Regions from separate parts of the Anaerosalibacter massiliensis genome, predicted to be linked through region 3. Evidence: riboswitches for the same ligand, from Rfam matches in the RefSeq annotation. Region 3 holds a riboswitch; each other region holds the start of a gene.
The links. Region 3 has a riboswitch for thiamine pyrophosphate ahead of NSA23_RS08515 (hypothetical protein). Riboswitches for the same ligand answer to the same signal wherever they lie in the genome.

Region 1 (8,006 bases), on a different contig from region 3:
GAATAAAATTTTATCAATTATGGTATAATATTTAATTAAGAAAGTTAGGAGGGTTTTTTTGCAAAAAATAGATTTTAAATCGTTGTCTTTAGAAGAAATGAAACAATTATTTCTTAAAATAGGGGAGAAAGAATATAGGGGAGAACAAACTTTTAATTTCATTCATAAAAATATGGTGGATTCAATATCTAAAATAACAGTTCTACCCAAAGACACTAGGGACAAGCTAGAAAAGAATTATACTATAGGAAATATTTCTGTTTTAGAGAGATATGATTCAAAAATAGATGATACGAAAAAATATTTATTTTTATTAGAAGATGGGAATATAATTGAAAGTGTAGCTATGAAATATAGTTATGGAACATCAGCCTGTATTTCAACTCAAGTAGGTTGTAAAATGGGTTGTGTGTTTTGTGCTTCTACTAAAGAGGGACTTGTAAGAAATTTAACTTCAAGTGAAATTTTAAGCGAAGTTTATAATATACAGAAGGATCTTAATCTAAAACTTAGCAATATTGTTTTAATGGGCAGCGGGGAGCCTTTAGATAACTACGATAATGTAATCAATTTTTTAAAATTATTGCATGATGAAAAAGGACAAAATTTTGGATATAGAAATATTACTTTATCTACTTGTGGTTTAGTTCCAAAGATATACAAATTAGCTGATGAGAAAATTCCAATTACTTTGTCTATATCCTTACATTCTCCTTTTGATGAGGATAGAAAAAGAATGATGCCTATAGGAAAAAAATATAGAGTAGAAGAAATTTTAAAAGCATGTTATTATTATGTAGAAAAAACTAATAGAAGGATAACCTTTGAATATACTTTAATTAATGGAGAAAATGATAGAAGAGAGGATTTAGAAGAGCTGGCTAGAATATTAGGGGGGCTTTTGTGTCATGTAAATTTAATTTGTTTGAATCCTATTGAGGAATTTAATAAAACTAAAGCTAAGGAAGATAAAATTCAAGAATTTAAAAATAGATTAAATCAAAAAGGTATATCTACAACTATTAGAAGGGAAATGGGTTCAGATATTAATGCAGCTTGTGGCCAGCTTAGAAGAAAATACATAAAAGGCTTATAGGCTAGTATAGCTTGGCGAGGTGATATTATGAATATGGGAGTAAGTACAGATAAAGGAAAGGTAAGAAAAAACAATCAAGATGCTTATTTTATTCCAGATAAACTAAATATACCTTTATTTATTATAGCAGATGGAATGGGAGGTCATAAGGCAGGAGAAGTGGCAAGTAGTATGGTTGTTAAATTAGTTAAGAACTTTTTCGTATCTGAGGAGGAAGAACTATTAAAAAATAATATAAATATCTCTGAAACTATTAAAAATAGTATTGAAAAAGCTAATATGGAGATTTATGAGAAATCTATTAAAAGTGAAGAGTTCCATGGCATGGGTACAACAATAACAATGGCTTATTTTTCTGAGGATAAATTATATATAGGACATATTGGAGACAGCAGGGCTTATTTATTAAGAGAAGATAAACTTGTTCAATTAACTGAAGATCACTCTCTTGTTGCTGAGTTAGTTAGAGCAGGAAGTATAAGTGAGGAAGAGGCTGAATGTCATCCCCAAAAAAATATAATAACCAGAGCTATTGGAACAAATAAAGAAGTTGATATTGATGTTATAGTTAAGAGTACTAATAAAAATGATATCCTATTATTATGTACTGATGGTTTAACCAACATGATATGTGATGAGGAGATAAAGAAATTGTTAATGGAAAATGTAGATTTACAAAAGACATGTGATAATTTAGTAGAAAGAGCAAATAAGCTAGGTGGAGTAGATAATGTGACTGTAATGGCTATTAAATTGGTATGAATTGAGGTGAGAGTATGGTTGAGATAATTGGAAAGGTTTTAGGGAAGAGATATGAAATAATCGAAAAAATAGGCGAGGGAGGAATGGCAGTAGTTTATAAAGCAAGATGTAGACTATTGAATAGATATGTAGCTGTAAAAATATTGAGAGATGAATTAACTACCGATGAAGAATTTATAAATAAATTTAGACATGAATCCCAGGCAGCCGCTAGTTTGTCTCATCCAAACATTGTTGGTATATATGATGTTGGAGTAGAAGATGATATTCACTATATTGTTATGGAATATATTAAAGGGAAGACATTGAAGGATATTATAAAAGAAAAGGGTAAATTAGGCCCAGAGGAAACTATTAATTATGCTATGCAAATTGCTGAGGCTATAGGTCATGCCCATAAAAACCATATAGTTCATAGGGATATAAAACCTCACAATATTATGGTGACAGATGATGGCAGGATAAAAGTTACAGATTTTGGAATAGCTAGAGCAGCAACTTCAGCTACTATGACTAATACTTCCAGTGTAATTGGTTCAGTCCATTATTTTTCACCAGAACAGGCAAGAGGTAAATTTACAGATGAAAAATCAGATATATATTCTCTAGGGATAGTAATGTATGAGATGATAACTGGAAAAGTTCCTTTTGAAGGAGAGAGTCCTATTTCTGTAGCTTTGAAACATGTAGAGGAAGAAATAACTCCCCCTAGTGAAATTGATCATAGTATTCCTAAAAATATCGAATATATAATTATGAAGGCAGCTAAAAGAGATCAAGCAGGAAGATATAAAAATACAGAAGAACTTTTGGAGGATTTGAGAAAAGTGAAATATTCAGATGAAGATTTACATTTTACTGAAGATACAAATAGATTTGATTCAGAAACCATAATATTGCCTCCAGTAGGAGAAAATGGTGACGAAGATGAAGAAAAGAAAAAAAAGGAACCAAAAAAGAAACTAAAAAAGAAACCAAAAGATAAAAAAGGAAATAAAAAAGCAGTATTTTTAGGTATACTTCTTGCGTTTTTATTAGTAAATGGAATAGCCTTTGGAATTTTAAAACTCAAAGATGGATTCATGTCTAGAGAAGTAAAGGTACCAGATTTGATGGGCATGCAAGAAGAGATGGCTAAAGAAAAAATAGAAGAAATGGATCTTGAGTTTGTTGTTAAAGAAAGAAAATATAGTTCCGAGTTTAAAGAAGGAGAAATTATGTGGCAAAGTGAAGATCCAGGAAAGACAGTTAAAAAAGGATATTCTGTTGAAGTTATAGTTAGTAAAGGTGATAAAAAAGTAAAGGTACCAGATTTTACTGGCAAAGATATAGGAGAAATAAGCTTTTTATTAGAAGAAGCGGGACTTCAAGAAGGAGTTGTTGACTATTCATATAGTGATAGTGTTCCTAAAAATATAGTTATGAGTCAAAGTATTGAATCAGGTACAGAAGTAAAAGAAGGTAGTAAAATAAATCTAGTTGTTAGTAAAGGACCAGAAATCAGGACTACAACTATGCCAAAACTAATTGGTCTAAAAGAAAATGAAGCTAAAAGAGGTATTGTCGCTAAAGGATTAGTGGTTGGCAATATTAGATATGAAGTTAGTAACAGTGTAGAAAGAGGTATAGTACTATGGCAAAGTTATGATCAAGGAACTCAATTACAACAAAATACTAGTGTGGATTTAGTTATAAGCAGCGGACCTCCAAAAAAACCTAAGGAAGAGGAGAAAAAAGAACTGCCAAAAGATGAAAAAGATCAAAACGAGAAAAAACCAGGAGGGGGTAAAAAACCTGGAGAAGGAGAAGAAAATGGTTCGGGTCATGGAGGAGAAGGTTCAGGAGAAGAAGGAGAAGGAAGTGGCTCAGGCTCTGGAGGAGAAGGTTCAGGAGAGGGAGAAACTAATACTCAGAGAGAACAACAATAATTAGTATCAAAAACTTATTATAACTAAACCTAGGGAGGTAATGGATGGTAGAAGGAATTATCATAAAAGGTATAGGTGGATTTTATTATGTAAAAACAAATAATGGAATATATGAATGTAGGGCAAGGGGAGTTTTTAGGGAAGATAATATAACTCCCCTTATAGGAGATAAGGTAAAAATAAGAGTAAATGACTTAGATAAGACAGGCTATGTGGAGGAAGTTATGGAAAGAAAAACAGAACTTATTAGACCTCCTGTAGCTAATATTACTCAAGCAGTAGTAGTTATGAGTGCTAAAGATCCATCTCTAAATCTATGGCTTTTAGATAGATTTCTAGTATTATCAGAAGAACAAAACTTAAATGTAGTTATAGTTATAAATAAGATAGATTTAGATAACAGTTCTTTTGTAGAAGATATTTATAAAATTTATACTGATATAGGTTATAAAGTTATATTATCTAGTTGTAAATTAAATAGAGGAATCCATGAATTAAAGGAAGCTCTTAAAGATGAAATAACTGTATTTGCAGGACCTTCAGGAGTGGGAAAATCTTCTGTTTTAAATGAGATACAACCAAATTTAAAACTTGAAACAGGTGAAATAAGTAAGAAAACTAAAAGAGGAAGACATACAACTAGACATGTAGAACTTATAGAGCTTGAAATAGGTGGATATGTATTAGATACACCTGGTTTTAGTTCTTTAGAGTTAGATTTTATTAAAAGAGAAGAAGAAGTACAATATTATTTTAAAGAAATAAGAAAATATAGTGATGGGTGCAAGTTTAATAGTTGTCTACATTTTAAAGAACCTAATTGTGAAGTGAAAAATCAAGTTGAATCAGAAAATATAAGTAGGGAAAGATATAAGAATTATTTAAATTTTTTAGAAGAAGTCAAAAGACATAACAGGAGGTATTGATATGGCAAAAATTTCACCATCAATCTTATCATCGGATTTTAGTAAACTAGGAGAAGAAATTAGAAAAATAGAAGAAGGTGGTGCTGATTTTGTCCACTTAGATGTAATGGATGGCATATTTGTTCCAAATATAACTTTTGGACCACCAGTTATAAAGGAAATTAGAAGTATTACAGATATTCCATTTGATGTACACTTGATGATAGACAGACCAGAAAGGTATATTGAAGAGTTTGTTGAGGCAGGAGCAGATATTATTACAGTTCATGAAGAATCTACTATTCATCTTCATAGAACTATACAAAATATTAAAAACTGTGGAAAGAAGGCAGGAATATCTTTAAACCCTTCAACTCCTTTAGAAAATATAGAATATGTATTAGAAGATATAGATATGGTACTTATTATGACGGTCAATCCTGGATTTGGTGGACAATCCTTTATTCCAGCTATGGAAAGAAAAATTAAACATCTTAGAAAAATAATTGATGATAGAGATTTAGCTATAGAAATAGAAGTGGATGGAGGCATCAAACTGGATAATGCAAAAGAAGTTACAGATTGGGGTGCAGATATATTGGTTGCAGGCTCAGATATCTTTAAAGCAGATAATATAGTGGAAAGAGTTAGATTGTTTAAAGAGGTATAATATGTACAAAACAATTATATATGATACAATTGAATTAAAATCTAATATTTTATTGGGGAGCTTTAGAGGCTGAGAGGAAACAATAATTGTTTCGACCCTTAAACCTGAACTAGGTAATGCTAGCGGAGGAAATATAATATTATTTTAATAACCCATTACTTTTTTCAGGTAATGGGTTTATTTTTTAAAAAACAAAGGGAGGTGTATATAATGAATAAAAAATGGAATGTTAGAATGTTGGCTGAAGGGGGAGTTATGATTGCTTTATCAATTTTATTGAGTTATATTATAATATATGAAGCGCCTCAAGGCGGCTCTGTTACGGCAGGAAGTATGATCCCTATAATGTTTTTTGCTATGAGATGGGGAGTAGGCCCAGGAGTGTTTGTTGGCGCCACTTATGGTGTATTACATTTTATTCTAAAGCCTAATTTTTATCATCCAGTTCAATTTTTATTAGATTATCTTATTGCTTATGGATTTTTAGGATTAGCTGGAATAGCAAAAATGAAAAGTAGAAAGTTAAATGGAAAAGATTATTTTAAAATATTTCTAGGAGTATTATTATCTATAGGGGGAAGATTTATATCTCATCTTCTTTCAGGCGTAGTATTTTTTGCAGAGTATGCGGGGAATCAAAATCCTTGGATATATTCTGCTATATATAATGGAGGCTACTTAGTTCCCGAACTTATTATCTCATCTATAATATTAATGCTTTTATGGAAACCTTTAAGTAAAATTGAAAAATAATGAAAAGAATGGAAGGATTTTTATGAAGAGTTTAGTTGTTTCTAATGGAGAAATTAATGATTTAAACCAGTTAAAATCTATATCTAAAGAGATGGATTTTATTATAGCTGTTGATGGAGGAGCAAAATATATTTTGAAGTCTGATATACAACCAGATTTAGTAGTTGGAGATTTAGATTCTATTGATAAAGATATTTTAAAAGAAATAAAGGAAAAAAATATTCCAATATTAAAGTATCCCTCCCATAAGGACTATACAGATACAGAATTAGCTTTAAAATATTTAATTGACAAAGGTTTTAAAGAGATTGTTCTTATGGGAGTTATTGGTAGTAGAATTGATCATACTTTGGCTAATATATTCTTATTAAGTGAATTACTTAATCAAGGTGTAAAAGGAATAATAATAAATGAAAAGAATACTATGCATATAATAGATGATGAGATGGAAATTAAAAAAGAAGATGGAGTTTTTATTTCTGTATTACCTATAAATTCAGATGGGGCTAAGGTTACTTTAAAGGGATTTGAATACGAAACGGATAGAGTTGATTTTAACTTTTCTTCTACCTTAGGGGTAAGCAATAGAATAATAGAAGAGAAAGGATATATAAAAGTCGAAAATGGAATATGCCTTATAATTGAATCTAGAGATTAAAAAGCCTATTTTAGGCTTTTTTCTTTTGTAACTTATAATATGTAAACTGAATAATATATTGTAAAGACTGTTTTGAGGTGATATAAGTGAAAAAGAGATTTAGAAAATTTTATTGTAGATTAAATAAAAAGAAAGTATTAGGAATATTGCTGTTTTTAGTAGGATTATCAATAATATTAAAAGTCTTACCTGTAAGTATCTGGTTTTTTATATTTGGTCTTATTATTTTAATAATTGGATTATTTTTTATTAAAACTGGATAAAAAGATGGCTTCCGCTATATGTATTGGAAGCCAATTCTTTTATAATGCTCTTGTTACCTTTCCAGATTTTAAACATTTTGTACAAGCATAGATTCTTCTTGGAGAACCCTCTACAATTGCTTTAACTCTTCTCACATTTGGAGCCCAGGTTCTATTATGCTTTTTATTTGAAAAGGATACTTTATGTCCATGACTTTTTCCTCTTCCACATACTTGACAGTATTTAGCCATGTAAAACACCTCCTTGACTAACTATTAAAAATAATATTTAATTTATATATTATCTTAAAATAACATATTATATTTTAACACAATGAATAGTATAATTGCAAGATTGAAAGAATTTTATTAATATAAAATGGTAAGAGTTGAACTATTTATTGCAATAAGGTAAAATATAGTCATAAATAAATTAATTAGGGAGGAGATTAACAATGCCTGGTAAATTAGATAATGATTTTGGAATTATTAGTATAGATGATAATGTAATAGCTACTATTGCAGGTCTTTCTGCTATGGAGTGTTATGGTATAGTTGGTATGGCTAGCAAAAGTGCAACAGAAGGACTTTTTGAATTAGTTAAATGGGAAAATTTATCTAAAGGTGTTAAGGTATATACAGAAGAAAATAGAATAACTATAGGTTTACATGTTATATTACAATATGGGGTCAAAATTTCAGTTGTTGCAGGAAACATAATAGAAAAAGTTAAATATAATGTGGAAAACTTAACAGGACTTAAAGTAGAAAAAATAAATGTATATGTACAAGGGATTAGAGTTCAAAAGTAGTAAGGGGAGGTACTAATATTGAAGATTGAATATGCAAATAGTTTGCTGCTTAGAAAAGCATTTATTGGGGCAGCTAATTATCTAGAAGAAAATAAAGAAGATGTTAATGCACTAAATGTGTTTCCAGTACCAGATGGTGATACAGGCACAAATATGTCTTTAACCGTTCAATCTGCTATG
Region 2 (8,006 bases), on a different contig from region 3:
GTATTAGATATTATAAAGAGTTTAAAGAAAAAGCATATATAACAAAAGCCAGAACCCAATTATTAAGAGACATAGGTTGTTCTCTAAGTCCTTTTAACAGCTTTATGTTTAATTTAGGGTTAGAAACCCTTCATTTAAGAATGGAAAAACATAGCCAAAATGCTTTAAAGTTAGCTAAATACTTAGAAAGTCATGAAAAAGTTTCTTGGGTTAATTATCCTAAATTAGAAAGTCATCCTGACTATGAATTAAGTCAAAAATATTTACCTTTAGGTGGAAGTGGTATACTTACTTTTGGAATAGAAGGAGGAAAAGCTGGAGCTAAAAAATTTATGACTAATTTAAATCTTGTTTCTTTAGTCGTCCATTTAGGTGATGTAAGGACTTCTGTACTTCATCCTGCTTCAACTACCCATAGACAACTTAGTACTAAAGAGTTGAAAAAGGCTGGAATTAAAGAAGACATGATAAGAGTATCTGTAGGAATAGAAGATATTTCAGATATAATAGAGGACTTCCATAGTGCTTTAAGTTTAATTTAAAAAGGTGATAAAAATGAGTATTTATTTAGAAAAAAATGTTTTAAATTTAGAAAAAGAGAAAAAAGTTCCCAAAATAGGGATTTTAAATTTAATGCCAAATAAAATTGAAACGGAAATACATTTTTTAAATCTTTTATCCCAAGTTTCTATAGATATTTATATATATTTTATTCGTCTTGAAAGTTATATTCCTAAAAATTGTAGTTTTAAGTATTTAAAAGATAATTATATAACTTTAAAAGATATAGAAAATGATTTTTTAGATGGATTGATAATAACAGGTGCTCCTTTAGAATTAAAAGAGTTTGAAGATGTAGAATACTGGCAAGAACTTAGTTCTATAATGGAGTTTTCTAAAAAAAATATAAAATCCACCATATATATATGTTGGGGAGCTTTAGCTGGATTTTATTATCATTATGGAATACCTAAATATAATTTGGAAGAAAAGGTATTTGGAGTCTTTCCACACAATGTTCTTAATAAAAATCATAGATTATTGAAAGGTTTTGATGATGAGTTTCTAGTTCCTCATTCTAGATATTCATTAGTGAGAGAAGAAGATATAAGAAAAGAGAAAGGTCTCGAAATATTATCAACTTCAGATGAAACAGGAATATTTTTAGTATCTGATAAAGGTTGTAATAAAATTTTTTTAACTGGTCATCTTGAATATGAATCTGAAACATTGAAAAAAGAATATGAAAGAGATACTAAATTAGGAAAACCAATAAAAATGCCTAAATATTATTCTTACAAGGATGATTTAAATACTAAATTAAAATCAAGATGGAGAGCTCATGCTACTCTATTTTATACAAATTGGATACATGAATATTTAATAAGGTAGGTGTATATAAATGATAAATATTGGACTTATGGGACTTGGTACAGTTGGTTCAGGAGTATATGAAATAATTAATAATAGGAGAAGATTTTTTGAAGATGAAATAGGGGAAAAAATAAAAATTAAAAAAGTACTAGTTAAAAATAAAAATAAAAATAGAAATATTGATATTGATGATAAATTACTAACTTTAAATCCTAAAGATATATTAGACGATCCAGAAGTTGATATAGTAATAGATGTTTTGAGTGAAAAAGAAATTGCTTATGATTATTTAAAATATGCTTTAGAAAACAAGAAACATGTTGTTACAGCCAATAAAGCAGTTGTATCTTCCAAAATGGAGGAATTATTATATTTGTCAAAGGAAAATAATAAGGCATTTCTTTTTGAAGCTAGTGTAGGTGGAGGAATACCTATAATAAATTCTTTAAAACAAGGAATAAAAGCTGATGATATATTCCAAATTCAAGGAATATTAAATGGCACAACAAATTACATACTTACAAAAATGTACGAAAAAGGTATTTGTTTTAAAGATGCATTAAAAGATGCACAAGATAAAGGATATGCTGAAGCAGATCCTACAGATGATATTAAAGGATATGATACTGGAAGAAAACTAGCTATATTATCCACTATCGCTTACAATCAACCAGTAGATTCAAAGTTTATTAATTGTCGTGGAATTGATGAAATAAGTATTGAAGATATAAATGAGTTTAGAAAATTGAAACTTGTTCCCAAACTCATTGGTAGTTCGCAAAGATCTGATAATCATATTTATGCAAGTGTGGAGCCACTATTAGTAAAGGATGAATCTTTCTTTTCTAATGTTAAAGATGCTTTCAATATCATTTCCTTAAGAGGCTATAATACTGGAGAATTACGTTTTTATGGTCAAGGAGCTGGGAAAAATCCTACAGCCAATTCTGTAGTGCTAGATGTATTGGATATAGTTAAGGGAACTTACACAAATGGAAAAGTTTATGAAAATAGAAAAATAAGTGGAGATAAATATTTAACATTTGACGGAGAGTATTATCTTAGACTTAGTTCAAAAGATGGAAAAGATAATAATTATCTATTAAATATACTTAATATGTATAATTCTAAGCATAAAGTGATAAATGATAAAGAAAGTTTAATTGTAATACTTCCTTGGACTTCGGAAAATTTGATTAATAAAATGATAAATGAAATTAAATTAAATGTAGAAGATATAAGGTATTTTTATTCTGGAATATATGGTTAGAAGGGATTGATAGCAAATGGATGTAGTTGTTCAAAAGTATGGAGGTTCCTCAGTAGAGAATATTGAAAAAATAAAATATATAGCTAAAAGAATAATTACTAAAAAACAAGAAAAAAAGAATTTAGTTGTAGTAGTATCAGCTATGGGAAATACCACAGACAAATTAGTATCCCTGTCTAAAAAGGTATCTAATATACCAGATAAAAGAGAATTAGATGTGCTATTGTCCACAGGAGAGCAGCAAACAGCGGCCTTGTTATCTATGATTTTAAAAGAATTAGGATGTGATTCTATTTCTTTAACGGGATATCAAGCCAAAATATATACAGAAGGTGAGCATACTAGATCTACTATAAAAGATATTGATAAAAGCAGTATTTTAAGATATTTAAAGCAGGGGAAAGTAGTTATAGTTCCAGGTTTTCAGGGAATTGATAATAAAGGAGATATAACAACCTTGGGCAGAGGAGGTTCGGATATTACTGCTGTAGCTCTAGCAGGAAGACTTAATTGTATATGTGAGATATATACTGATGTAGAAGGTGTATATTCTGTAGATCCAAGAATATTTTCTAATGGAAAGAAAATAGAATACATTGACTATAATGAAATGCTTTCTCTATCTTCTTCTGGCACAAAAGTATTAGATAAAAGAGCCATAAAATTAGCTAAACAATATAATGTACCAATTTATTTAGCTTCAAGTTTTACTGATAGTAAGGGTACTTTTATAGGGGAGGTTAGCAAGGTGGAAGAAAGCAAAATAACAGGATTATCAATAGATGAAAGTTGTATTATAATAAATATATTAAATATTAATAATAGTGAACATGAAATAATAAATTTTTTAAATACTTTAATCAGCATTGGAGTAGATATAAATACTATAAATGTTTTGAATATTCCAAATGAAGCTATAAACATATCGTTCATATGTTCAAAAGATGATTATGGTTCAATTGATAATATAGAAGAATTAGTTTACTCGGAAATTAATCCAATAAAAGTTGTTAAAGATGAAGATTCTATGAAAGTAACTCTAATTGGGACAGGAATTAATTTAGTGGCAGATTATCATACTAGAATATTTAAAACATTTTATGACAATAACATAAAAGTAAAGCAGGTGATTAATACTGAATTTAGTATATCCTATGTTATTAGTAAAGAGGATAAAAAGAAACTTATTTCAGATATAGTTAAAGAATTTAGTTTATGATATAATATAATAAAATGGCTGGGGGATAATGCTATGGATAATGAAGAAAAAATTTTGATGATACTAGGTGACATTCAAAAGCAATTTAATTCATTTGACAGCAGACTTTCAGACTTAGAAAAAAGCACTGAAGGGCAGTTTAAATCATTAGATAATAAATTTTCAGGCTTAGAAAAAAGCACTGAAGAGCATTTTAAATCATTAGATAATAAATTTTCAGGCTTAGAAAAAAGTACTGAAGAGCATTTTAAATCATTAGATAATAAATTTTCAGGCTTAGAAAAAAGTACTGAAGAGCAGTTTAAATCATTAGATAATAAATTTTCAGACTTAGAAAAAAGCACTGAAGAGCAGTTTAAATCATTAGACAATAAGTTTTCAGATTCAGAAAAGAATACTAAAGACCAGTTTAAGTTATTAGAAGAAAAGATGGATAATCGCTTTAAGTCAATAGAAGAACGTATAAAAAATGAACATGATATGACTAGAAAGGAATTAAAATCAGAAGTTCAATATGTTCATGATGAAGTTAAAGAAATGAGAGAAGACTTTAGATCTGTAGAACAAATAACTGCAAAGAATTGGCGTGACATAAATAATCTCAAATCTATTATATCATAAAACTTTATTATTCAATACTTTAACAATTTTTAAAGGAAGTGTTTTTTATGGATAAATTAGAAAATTTAAAAGAAGATTTTATTAGTGCAGTAGAAGAATTATTAGAGAAAGCTAATTTAAAAGAAGAAGACATTTTAGTTATAGGTGGTAGTACTAGTGAAATTATTGGTGAAACTATTGGTTCTGCCTCTGTACCAGATATTGGGGTAGAACTTATTAATAGTATAATGCCTATTATCAAAAGAGAAAACATATTTCTAGCTGTTCAATGTTGTGAACATTTAAATAGAGCTTTAATTATAGAAGAACGATGTGCTAAAAAATATGGATTAACACCTGTTACAGTAGTACCTCATCCTAAGGCAGGGGGATCATTAAGCTCTGCTTATTATAGAGCTTTAGACAATCCAGTAGTAGTTGAAGAAATACAGGCAGATGCAGGTCTTGATATAGGAGATACTTTTATTGGCATGCATTTAAAAAGAGTAGCTGTTCCAGTAAGATTGTCTATTAAAAATATTGGCTCAGCCCATTTGACTGCAGCTAGAGTAAGACCAAAACTTATTGGTGGAGAAAGGGCAAAGTATGAATAATACTCAAATATTAGTTTGAAATTGGATACGGGGATAGTATTTTGTTAATGTATATGATTATCAAAATACTATCCCTATATTTGTTATTGTCAATTTATACTATAAATTGACAATAACAAATATTTACAAATAAAAAGGTAACGCAAGATTATTGGATTTATTTCAACAATTTATGATATGATTAAAGTACAAGAGAATATAAAAATGGGGGCTTAGATAAACTTTGCTGAGAGGAGCTGTGGTATCAGTTCGACCATATAACCTGATTTGGATAATGCCAACGTAGGGATCATTTAAGAATTTATAATGAGACTTGCAATGGCAAGTCTTTTTTATATAAAAATAGAGGAATATTAGGGTTTAAAAACATCTTTGAAAATGTATAGAAGTAAAATTCAATTGTACATTACATTAAAGATTATATTAAATTTATCCAAACTGCTGAAGACCTTGGTTTAAGTAAAGAACAATCTGAATTTTTCAAAATACAACTAATAGACTTAGATTAAAACCTAAGGATATATAAGGTTTGAAGATACTCTCCATTGTATATTAGTAGCTAAAAAATGTGGTTTAAACATTGTTGCAGTAAAAAATGAATCAGACTTATCTGATTTGGAAGAAATAAGGGAAGTTGTAGATATATATTGATAATTTTAGTCAATTGGAGGTTGAGAAATTATGAAAAAATTATTAACTATAGCAGGTACAGATCCTAGTGGGGGAGCAGGTATACAGGCAGATTTGAAAACCTTTGCTGCTCATAAAACCTATGGAATGAGTGTTATTACTTCTGTAGTAGCACAAAACACCACCGGCGTAACAAATGTAGTAGATTTATCTCCAGAATTTATAGGGGAACAATTAGACGCAGTATTTACTGATATCTATCCTGATGCAATAAAAATTGGAATGATATCAAATGAAAATATAATAAGGGTAATAGTTGAAAAATTAAAAGAGTATGATGGAAAGAATATAGTAGTAGATCCAGTTATGGTATCAACTAGTGGAAACTCTTTAATGAAATCTACTGCAACTAAAACTTTAATTCAAGAATTATTGCCATTGGCGGATATTATCACACCAAATATGTTTGAAGCCAAACTATTAAGTAGCATAGAAGTAAATAATAGAAAGGATATGGAAAAGGCTGCTAGAATAATAGATAAATTAATAAAGGGAGCAGTACTAGTTAAAGGTGGCCATTTAGAAAATTGTGCTGATGATTTATTATATATGGATGGGAAATGCTATTGGCTAGCAGGAGAGAGAATAGTTAATCCAAATACTCATGGAACGGGTTGTACCTTATCTTCAGCTATAGCAGTAAATCTTGCTAAAGGTATGGATATATTAGAATCAGTAGAAGAAGCTAAAGAATATTTAACTGGAGCAATAAAAGCAGGTTTAGATTTAGGAAAGGGTAAAGGACCTTTAGATCATCTATATAGATTATAGATTCATATTGGCAATCCATAGGCCAATTTTTTACATTTAATATTTAGATAATAAATCTGAAAAGATTAGGCTCTATGGATTAGGTTTTTTGCCTTATGTAAGGGTTAAGAAGATTCTCGTTAATGTATATTGAGTATATATTCTAATATCTTTATTGACATATTGAGTCTAAATATCTCTTCGCTGTTGTCTAAAGCTATATTTCCTATTTCTCTTATTTTATTCAATCTATAATTCATAGTATTTCTATGTATGAATAATCTATTAATGGTAACATAATCCTATTTAATATAAAGTTATATATAACTTTATATTACTAATAAGGGGGTTTATCTATGGAGTATAAAAATCTTTTCGAGAAAGGTAGTATAGGGAAAGTGAATCTTAAAAACAGAATAGTAATGCCAGCAATGGGAACATCATTAGCTACATCAACGGGAGAAGCCTCAGATGAAATAATTAGATATTATGAAGAAAGAGCAGAAGGTGGCTGTGGTTTAATAATCACAGAAATCACTAGAATTGACAATGAAACAGGAGTTGGATTACCAAATCAATTATGTGCCATAGAGGCAAAACACATACCTAGATTAGAAAAATTGGCTAGAGCAGTCCATAGACATGGTACAAAGATATTTTTACAACTCCATCACCCAGGGAGACAGTCTTATAGCAGACTTATTGAAGGAAGACAAATTGTAGCACCAAGTCCTATAACATGTAAGACTGTAGGTGAAAAGCCAAGAGAAATGACTACTGAAGAAGTAGAAGGACTTGTAAAGAAATTTGTCATAGGAGCTAAGATAGCACAAACAGCAGGAATAGATGGTATTGAACTTCATGGTGCTCATGGATATTTAATAGGTCAATTTTTAAGCCCATTGACAAATAGGAGAACTGATAAATACGGTGGAAGCTTTAACAATAGGATGAGATTTGTAACAGAAATAATTTTAGGAATAAGACATATTTGTGGACCAAATTTCCCAATAAGTGTGAGAATAGATGGAGATGAATTTGTTGAAGGTGGAATAACTCACGAAGAAGCTATAAAGATGGCTAGATATTTAGAAAGTATAGGGATAGATGCTATAAATGTAAGCTCAGGTACTTATGAATCAGGTATAACAATTATTGAACCAATTTCTTATAAAGAAGGATGGAAGAAACATTTAGCTCAAGGAATAAAAGATAATGTAAAAATACCAGTAATTGCTTGTGATGCTATTAAAACTCCGGAATTTGCAGAAAAGCTTTTAGAAGAAGGAAATTGTGATTTTATAGCTCTAGGTAGGGCACAACTTGCAGATTCTAAGTGGGCAAAGAAGGCAAAGGAAGGAAGGGAAAAGGAAATAAGACCTTGTATAGCTTGTTTACATTGTATAGAACAATTGATGAATGGAAAAACAGTGGAATGTGCTGTAAATCCTAGACTGGGCTATGAGAATGAATATAGCGACTATAGGAA
Region 3 (8,006 bases):
AAATTAATAAACTAAATACAAGAAGAGAAATTTCCAAAATATATTTAATTATATAGTATAATAATTTTAGACGCTTTTAAAATTAAGGAGGTCAAAAATGGATAGAGATAATGATTTTAAATTAGTTAATATGGAGAAACAAAAACATATAGCTTTAGTTGCTCATGACAATAGAAAAGAGGATTTAATTAAGTGGGTAAGAATAAATAAGGATAAACTTGGGAAACATCTTTTATGTGGAACTGGAACTACTGCGAGAATGATTAATGAAGCAGTCCATCTGCCTGTTAAAGCTTTTAATAGTGGACCATTAGGAGGAGATCAACAAATAGGTTGTCGTATTGTTGAGGGAGACATAGATTTTATGATTTTCTTTTGGGATCCATTAACAGCTCAACCTCATGATCCAGATGTAAAAGCATTGCTCCGTATTGCAGTGTTGTATGATATACCTGTTGCAACAAACCAAGCTACAGCAGATTTCTTGCTCTTATCTCCATTAATGAATGAAGAATATGAAAGAAAAATAATAGACTATTCTAAAAGGATGCACAGGAAATAAATATATTGATAATTTTTTTATAATATGTAATACTTTATAGTAGTATAGAGAGAAGAGAAGGTGAATTATGATAGAAATCGGAAAAATACAGAAATTAGAAGTGATAAAAACAGCACAGTCAGGAGTATACTTAAATACTAGAGATGGACAGAATGAAGATAATGCATTTCTTTCTAGAAAGGAAGTACCAAAAGATATTAAGAAAGGAGATATATTAGAAGTCTTTATATATAAAGGTTCTAAAAATGAAATATTAGCTACAACAAAGAAGCCAAAGATAACTGTTGGCGGAATGGGCATTCTTAGAGTAGTTCAAAATACAAAAGTAGGTGCATTTTTAGACTGGGGTATTGAGAAAGACCTATTTCTTCCTTTTACTGAGCAAATAGGAAAAATTGAAAAAGGAAGAGAATATTTAGTTGGAGTGTATTTAGATAAAAGTAATAGGCCATGTGCTACTATGAAGATTAAAAATATATTAAGTAATAAATCTCCTTATAAAGAAAATGATAAGGTTAAAGGGACTATTTATGCTATAAATCATGATATGGGAGCTTTTGTAGCTATTGATAACAAATATGATGGACTAATTCCCAAAGATGAGCTATATGGCGTATATAGAATTGGTGATGAAGTACAAGTAAGAGTTACTAGAGTAAGAATAGATGGAAAGTTAAACTTAAGTTTAAGAAAAAAATCATATAAACAAATGGACAGAGATGCAAATAAAATTTTAAAAAAGTTAAAAAGTAACAAAGGAGAACTAGAATTGAATGATAATAGTTCACCAGAGAAAATAAGAAGAGAATTAAATATGAGTAAAAGTGCATTTAAAAGAGCCGTAGGAAGACTATTAAAAGAAAGACAAATTGAATTTATGAGAAATGGTATTAGGATAAAAAGATAGGTTATGTTATGGACTTATATTGGTGGAGACAAGGGGATTTGAACCCCTGACCTTTTGACTGCCAGTCAAACATTCTCCCACTGAACTATGTCCCCATTTAATAATAATATACTATGTTTTTAGTATTTGGTCAAGGTATTGGGAAATATCATGACATGAAAATTTAAATCAACTAAAATTTATGTCATAAAATTCTTTTTAAATGATATAATATAAATTGAGAGGCTTTATAGGGGAGAGGCAACTCCCCTATAAATCAAGCTTTTCTCTTTCTTCTAGAACTCTTCTTTTTGGAAGAGTTCTTACTGATTTTTGCATTTTCAAACTTTATTAATTGGATTAGGAAGTTAAGTAGAATAGTTAAAAAACTTAAGATATTTTCTAGATTTGTCATTTTACTCACCTCCTGTAGATAGAATTAATTGGATTTTTGACTATGGTAAGTAAAGATTTTTAGATAAAAGAAATATGGATAAGAAGATATTTTGAGCTTGTTTAAAGTTTATATTTAAACTTTACTAAAATGATATCTTATTATAATCATATGAAAAAAATTACTTTATTATTACTTATTATAGTATTTTTTGGTATTTCAATAAAAAAATAAAGGCATTTGAAATTTCAAATGCCTTTTTATCGTTATATAAGTTTTGAATAATATTCAACTACTAATTGGTCATCTATTTCAATAGGTACTTCATCTCTATTGGGATATCTTACATATTTACCAGAGAAAATATTTTTATCTTTGTCTAAATAAGGATAGCTAATAAGAAAGTTAGAATAGAAATTTTCCTTAAAGAGTTCTACATTTTGTGATTTTTCCTTTAAAGAAATAGTATCTCCAGTTTTAACTCTATAAGAAGGTATGTCCACTTTCTTGCCATTTAATAATATATGACCATGAACTACCATTTGTCTTGCTTGCCTTATAGAAGAGGCAAATCCTAATCTGTATACTAAATTATCCAATCTAGACTCTAATATTTTAACTAAAGCATGACCAGTTTGTTCTTTCTTCTTTTTTGCTTCTCTTACATACTTTACAAATTGTTTTTCCATTACTCCATAATAAGCACGTAGTCTTTGCTTTTCTAATAATTGCATTCCATAATTTGAAAGCTTTTTATCTGACCTAGAAGTACCTTTGTGAGCTCTATCCATAGCCTTTGGATGACCACATACATTTAGTCCTAGTCTTCTACATTGTTTAAATCTAGGATATTGCATATTTGCCAAATTATCATCTCCAAAATTATATTTGCCGCGATAATTTAAGACCAATATTTATATACTCTATAATAACATATATGTAAATGATAATCAATATCATTTACATATAATATTGACTATTTTTGATATAAAAAAATAACGGATAGATAAAATATCAAATTATCTATCCGTTATTTACTACACTATATTTAAGTTTATTTGATCATTTTAATACTAGCAGTCTTTACAAAAATCACAGAAGATAACTACCAATAATAAGAAGAAGAATAGTAATGAAGTGTCTGGGCAGTTTATCATTCCATTCCAACCACAATCTTTATTTGTCATTATAATACACCTCCTGATCAGGAATAGGGAATTTAAATCCTACTATAGACTATGTTACATAGCGAAAAATGTTAATGTTTAATTAATTTAATAATTAAAAAAGCTATACCAGAGGCAGTTAAAGTACCTACGGGTATTCCATTAAAAAAAGTCACTCCAATAATAGAGCCTGCTACTACACCTATTAATGCAGAAGGGTCTTCATTTAGAAAGGTTAATCCTTTTGATGCAATTATAACTACGAAAAAACCAACTATAAAAGATACAATTCCATTTATATTTAAAAATTTCTCTATATTCAGTAAGTTTAAGGTGTTTTTTCCATTTAATAAAGAGGATAGCATCCAAATCATTAGAAAGGTCATTCCAATATTTAGAAAGTGATTTTTAATTAGACTATTTAAATATCTATTATTTAAAAATGATAATAATAGAATGACAATTGCAGCAAATGTCATATACTTGTTTTTTGCTGTAGCTGAAATTAAAATTATTATAAATATTACAATTTTATTAATCATATACATATCTCCAATCACATTATCTATATCTTTATAATATATTCGGATATAGGAAATATATCACATGAAATATAAAGCTAATTTTATAGAAGCTAAGCCTAATCATCCTATGTTTCAAGACATAGGATGATTAGGCTTTTGTGTATGTAAAACTTGCATTTTGTTTCTAGTTGTGATATGTTGTAGTTAACGAAAGGCTTTGAAGCGGGCCTTATGCTGATGCTAATGTGGTCCATTGGAACGTGCATAGTTAGTGAAAATCTTAGGGAAAATAGATAGTTTTAATATGTTGTAGCTATATAGATATATTGACAGTATTAAAGAAATCTATATAGTTCCTCAGGAACTCCATCGGTTTTAGCGGTGGAAGCTTCAGTTAATACTAAAAAGTGATATGATAAATATATAGGAAAGAAATCATATTATAAAATTGAATAGAAATTTAAAGGGGGGCTTATATAATAGGCTGAGATAGGAATGTTATTCCTGACCCTAAGAACCTGATTTGGGTAATTCCAGCGGAGGGACTTGTTTTTTTATGCTTATTTTGATACTTAGCTATATGCTTCTGTTGGAAGTGTATAGCTTTTTGTTTTTTGAAAGGGGGTTATATGTATATTGAGTATCTATAGGATAATAGATGCAAATATAAACAGGGTATCAGAAGGACTTAGAGTTATAGAAGATATAGAAAGATTTATATTTGAAAACAAAGAAATATCAAGAGAAGCAAGGGAGATAAGGCATTTAGTGAGGAAGAGTTTTTCAAATACTCAATTGTTTAAAGACAGAGGTTCTTTAACAGATATAGGCCTTGATGCATCAAGAGAAAAGGATTTAGATAAGAAAAGTAACATAGAAAGTTTACTTATATCTAATTTTAAAAGAGCAGAAGAAGGTTTAAGAAGTATTGAAGAATGTCTAAAGGTTATAGAATATTATGAAGAGTCAAAACTCTATGAACAACTAAGGTTCAGAGTATATGAACTAGAGAAAAAGGCATTTTTATATAAAAGTCAAGAAAGTATATCTTCTGAAGAAATAAAAAAATAATAAGGGGGAATTTTAAATGGAGTATACTACTCAAATGGATGCAGCTAAAAAAGGTATTGTAACAAAGGAAATGGAGATAGTGGCAGAAAAAGAGAATATTGATGTAGAAATTTTAAGAAAGAAAATAGGCGAGGGAAAAATCGTTATACCTGCAAATAAAAAACATAGTTCATTAATTCCCGAAGGAATAGGAGAGGGGCTTAGAACTAAGATAAATGTAAATTTAGGTATTTCTAGAGATTGTCCTGATGTAGATAAAGAACTTGAGAAGGTAAAAAATGCAATAGATATGAATGTAGAAGCTATAATGGATTTAAGTTCTTTTGGAAAAACTGAAGAGTTTAGAAGAAGATTAGTTGAGGCCTCTTCATCTATGATAGGGACTGTTCCAGTATATGATGCAGTAGGATTTTATGATAAAGAATTAAAAGATATTACTTCAGAAGAATTTCTAGACGTAGTAAGAAAACATGGAGAAGATGGAGTGGATTTTGTAACAATCCATGCAGGTATGAATAGAAGGACAGCAGAAGTTTTTAAAAAAAATAATAGAATTACAAATATAGTATCAAGGGGAGGTTCTTTATTATATGCTTGGATGGAATTGAATAATAAGGAAAATCCATTCTACGAATATTTTGATGAGCTTCTAGATATATGTAAAAAGTATGATATGACTATAAGCCTTGGAGATGCACTAAGACCTGGATGTATTGAAGACGGTACAGATGGACCACAAATAGAAGAACTTATAGTCCTTGGAGAACTAACAAAAAGGGCTTGGAGAGAAAATGTACAAGTTATGATAGAGGGCCCAGGACATATAGCTATAAATGAAATAGAAGCAAATATGCTGCTTGAGAAAAAAATATGTCATGGTGCTCCTTTCTATGTTCTGGGACCAATAGTTACTGATATAGCTCCAGGATACGATCATATAACTAGTGCTATCGGTGGAGCAATAGCTGCAAGTAGCGGAGCAGACTTCCTATGTTATGTAACACCAGCAGAACATTTAAGACTTCCAGATTTAGATGATATGAAAGAAGGAATTATTGCTTCAAAGATTGCAGCTCATGTAGGAGATATAGCTAAAGGATTATCTGGTGCTAAAGAATGGGATTTAGAAATGAGTATTGCAAGACAAGAATTAGATTGGGAAAAAATGTTTAGTTTAGCTATAGATGAAGATAAGGCAAGAAGATATAGGAAAGAATCCACTCCAGAGCATGAAGATAGCTGTACAATGTGTGGAAAAATGTGTTCAATGAGAAATATGAATAGAATAATGAAGGGAAAAGACATAAATATTTTAAGAAATGATGATTAATTTAAATGAAGGTGATTTAATTGGGAACTAAAAAGACTAAGAAGTTGACTATGGCTGGAATGTTTACGGCTATAGGAGTAGCTCTTGGAAATTTAATATATATTCCAATAGGAGCATCAAAATGTTTCCCAGTTCAACATGTTATAAATGTTTTATCTGCCACCATATTAGGCCCAATCTATAGTGTAGGTATAGCATTTTCTATATCTCTTTTAAGGAATATATTAGGGACAGGAAGTCTTTTAGCTTTTCCCGGTAGCATGATTGGAGCTTTAATTGCTGGATTATTTTATAAATATACTAAAAATAAATATATTTCAGCTGTTGGAGAAGTATTTGGAACAGGAGTACTTGGAGGATTTTTAGCTTTTCCACTAGCAAAATATATTATGGGAAAAGAAGTAGCAGTACTTTTCTTTGTATATCCTTTTATTTTAAGCAGTATAGGAGGTAGTGTATTATCTTTAGTAATATTAAATATTGTAGAAAAAAATAGAAAAATTCAAGTTAATACAAAGTAATAAAAGGCTATACACATAGTGGTGTTGTATGAGATAAGCCTATATGTTAGTATCTATATTAGGTTCTACTTTTAAAAATAGGGGGCGTTTAGATGGAAAGTAGGAAGCCAGAATGGTTAAATATAAAACTACGAGGAAATAGAGAGATAAATAATGTAAATAATCTGGTAAAGGGTTTATCTCTAAACACTGTATGTAAAGAAGCTAATTGTCCAAATCTTATGGAATGTTTTAGCAAGAGAACGGCTACTTTTATGATTTTAGGAAGTAATTGCACTAGAAACTGTACTTTTTGCAATGTAACAACGGGAAAGCCAGAAGTTGTAGATTTAGAAGAACCTTTAAAGGTTGCTAATGCGGTTAAAGAATTGGGACTTAAGTATGTAGTTATAACATCTGTAACAAGAGATGATCTACCTGATGGTGGAGCTGAACATTTTGCAAAGGTAATAGAAAGTATAAAAGAATTAAATGAAAGTATAATTGTAGAAGTACTTATACCAGATTTTAAGGGAGATAAAACAGCACTATCTAAAGTTGTTGAATCTAAGCCTGAAGTTATAAACCACAATGTAGAAACTATACCAAAATTATATTCTACGGTAAGACCTATGGCTATATATGAAAGATCTTTAAAACTATTAGAAAATGTAAAAAGTATGGATAAGAATATATTGACAAAGTCAGGAATTATGGTTGGACTTGGAGAGAAGGAAGGAGAGGTTATAGATTTATTTAAAGATTTAAGGAAAGTAGATTGTGATATATTGACTATAGGACAATACCTTGCTCCTTCAAAAAAACATCATCCAGTTGTTGAATATATCCATCCAGACATTTTTGAAAATTATAAGAATAAGGCATTAAAAATGGGCTTTAAATTTGTAGCTTCTGGTCCACTAGTAAGGAGTTCATATCATGCAGATCAGGTAATTGATTTAATAAAATAAATATTATAAATATCGTCTATTTTGAGGTTTTTCTTACTTAAATAGACGATTTTCTATTTTTCACATTCATTATTATTTGATACAATAAGTATAAGTAGTGGTTCAAGGCTATAAGGAGGAAAAGTTGTATGAGAGCAGAGACAGTATTACATGAATATTTTGGATTTGAAGATTTCAGAAAAGGACAGAAGGAACTAATAGATGGCTTAGTAAATAGAAGAGATGTACTAGGTATTATGCCTACTAGTGGGGGAAAATCATTATGCTATCAGATTCCAGCACTATTATTAGAAGGAGTTACATTGGTGATTTCTCCATTAATATCTTTAATGAAAGATCAGGTAGATGCGTTAAATGAATTTGGAATTTCTGCTACTTTTATAAATAGTACATTATCTATAAAGGAACAAAATTTAAGGATAGATGAAGGTTTAAAAGGTAAGTATAAACTTATATATATTGCACCAGAAAGGCTTAATTCTGAAATGTTTTTAAGATTTGTTAGAAAAGTAAATATTTCCTTAATTGCTGTAGATGAAGCTCATTGCATTAGTCAATGGGGTCATGATTTTCGCCCTAGTTACAGAGAGATCCCTAAATTT

Region 1: linked by a shared signal. The riboswitch ahead of thiT (energy-coupled thiamine transporter ThiT) and the one ahead of NSA23_RS08515 (hypothetical protein) in region 3 are both predicted to bind thiamine pyrophosphate.
Region 2: linked by a shared signal. The riboswitch ahead of thiD (bifunctional hydroxymethylpyrimidine kinase/phosphomethylpyrimidine kinase) and the one ahead of NSA23_RS08515 (hypothetical protein) in region 3 are both predicted to bind thiamine pyrophosphate.

The regions. Positions count from the first base shown of each region.
Region 1 is NZ_JANJZL010000001.1:66,365-74,370, forward strand. It holds gene rsmB (16S rRNA (cytosine(967)-C(5))-methyltransferase RsmB) at 1-6, shown strand, start outside; gene rlmN (dual-specificity RNA methyltransferase RlmN) at 59-1,096, shown strand; gene NSA23_RS00455 (Stp1/IreP family PP2C-type Ser/Thr phosphatase) at 1,124-1,858, shown strand; gene pknB (Stk1 family PASTA domain-containing Ser/Thr kinase) at 1,873-3,786, shown strand; gene rsgA (ribosome small subunit-dependent GTPase A) at 3,831-4,712, shown strand; gene rpe (ribulose-phosphate 3-epimerase) at 4,714-5,361, shown strand; TPP riboswitch at 5,405-5,509, shown strand; gene thiT (energy-coupled thiamine transporter ThiT) at 5,572-6,114, shown strand; gene NSA23_RS00480 (thiamine diphosphokinase) at 6,137-6,772, shown strand; gene NSA23_RS00485 (hypothetical protein) at 6,859-7,035, shown strand; gene rpmB (50S ribosomal protein L28) at 7,075-7,266, opposite strand; gene NSA23_RS00495 (Asp23/Gls24 family envelope stress response protein) at 7,470-7,826, shown strand; gene NSA23_RS00500 (DAK2 domain-containing protein) at 7,845-8,006, shown strand, end outside.
Region 2 is NZ_JANJZL010000006.1:16,001-24,006, reverse strand. It holds gene NSA23_RS09875 (O-acetylhomoserine aminocarboxypropyltransferase/cysteine synthase family protein) at 1-542, shown strand, start outside; gene NSA23_RS09870 (homoserine O-succinyltransferase) at 556-1,392, shown strand; gene NSA23_RS09865 (homoserine dehydrogenase) at 1,403-2,644, shown strand; gene NSA23_RS09860 (aspartate kinase) at 2,661-3,863, shown strand; gene NSA23_RS09855 (hypothetical protein) at 3,897-4,484, shown strand; gene NSA23_RS09850 (TIGR01440 family protein) at 4,532-5,077, shown strand; TPP riboswitch at 5,272-5,385, shown strand; gene thiD (bifunctional hydroxymethylpyrimidine kinase/phosphomethylpyrimidine kinase) at 5,759-6,538, shown strand; gene NSA23_RS09840 (helix-turn-helix domain-containing protein) at 6,658-6,792, opposite strand; gene NSA23_RS09835 (NAD(P)/FAD-dependent oxidoreductase) at 6,874-8,006, shown strand, end outside.
Region 3 is NZ_JANJZL010000004.1:265,963-273,968, forward strand. It holds gene NSA23_RS08485 (methylglyoxal synthase) at 98-562, shown strand; gene NSA23_RS08490 (CvfB family protein) at 630-1,469, shown strand; tRNA gene NSA23_RS08495 (tRNA-Ala) at 1,490-1,564, opposite strand; gene NSA23_RS08500 (hypothetical protein) at 1,726-1,863, opposite strand; gene rpsD (30S ribosomal protein S4) at 2,109-2,708, opposite strand; gene NSA23_RS08510 (DUF441 family protein) at 3,101-3,550, opposite strand; TPP riboswitch at 3,987-4,095, shown strand; gene NSA23_RS08515 (hypothetical protein) at 4,169-4,603, shown strand; gene thiC (phosphomethylpyrimidine synthase ThiC) at 4,620-5,933, shown strand; gene thiW (energy coupling factor transporter S component ThiW) at 5,954-6,454, shown strand; gene lipA (lipoyl synthase) at 6,547-7,404, shown strand; gene recQ (DNA helicase RecQ) at 7,533-8,006, shown strand, end outside.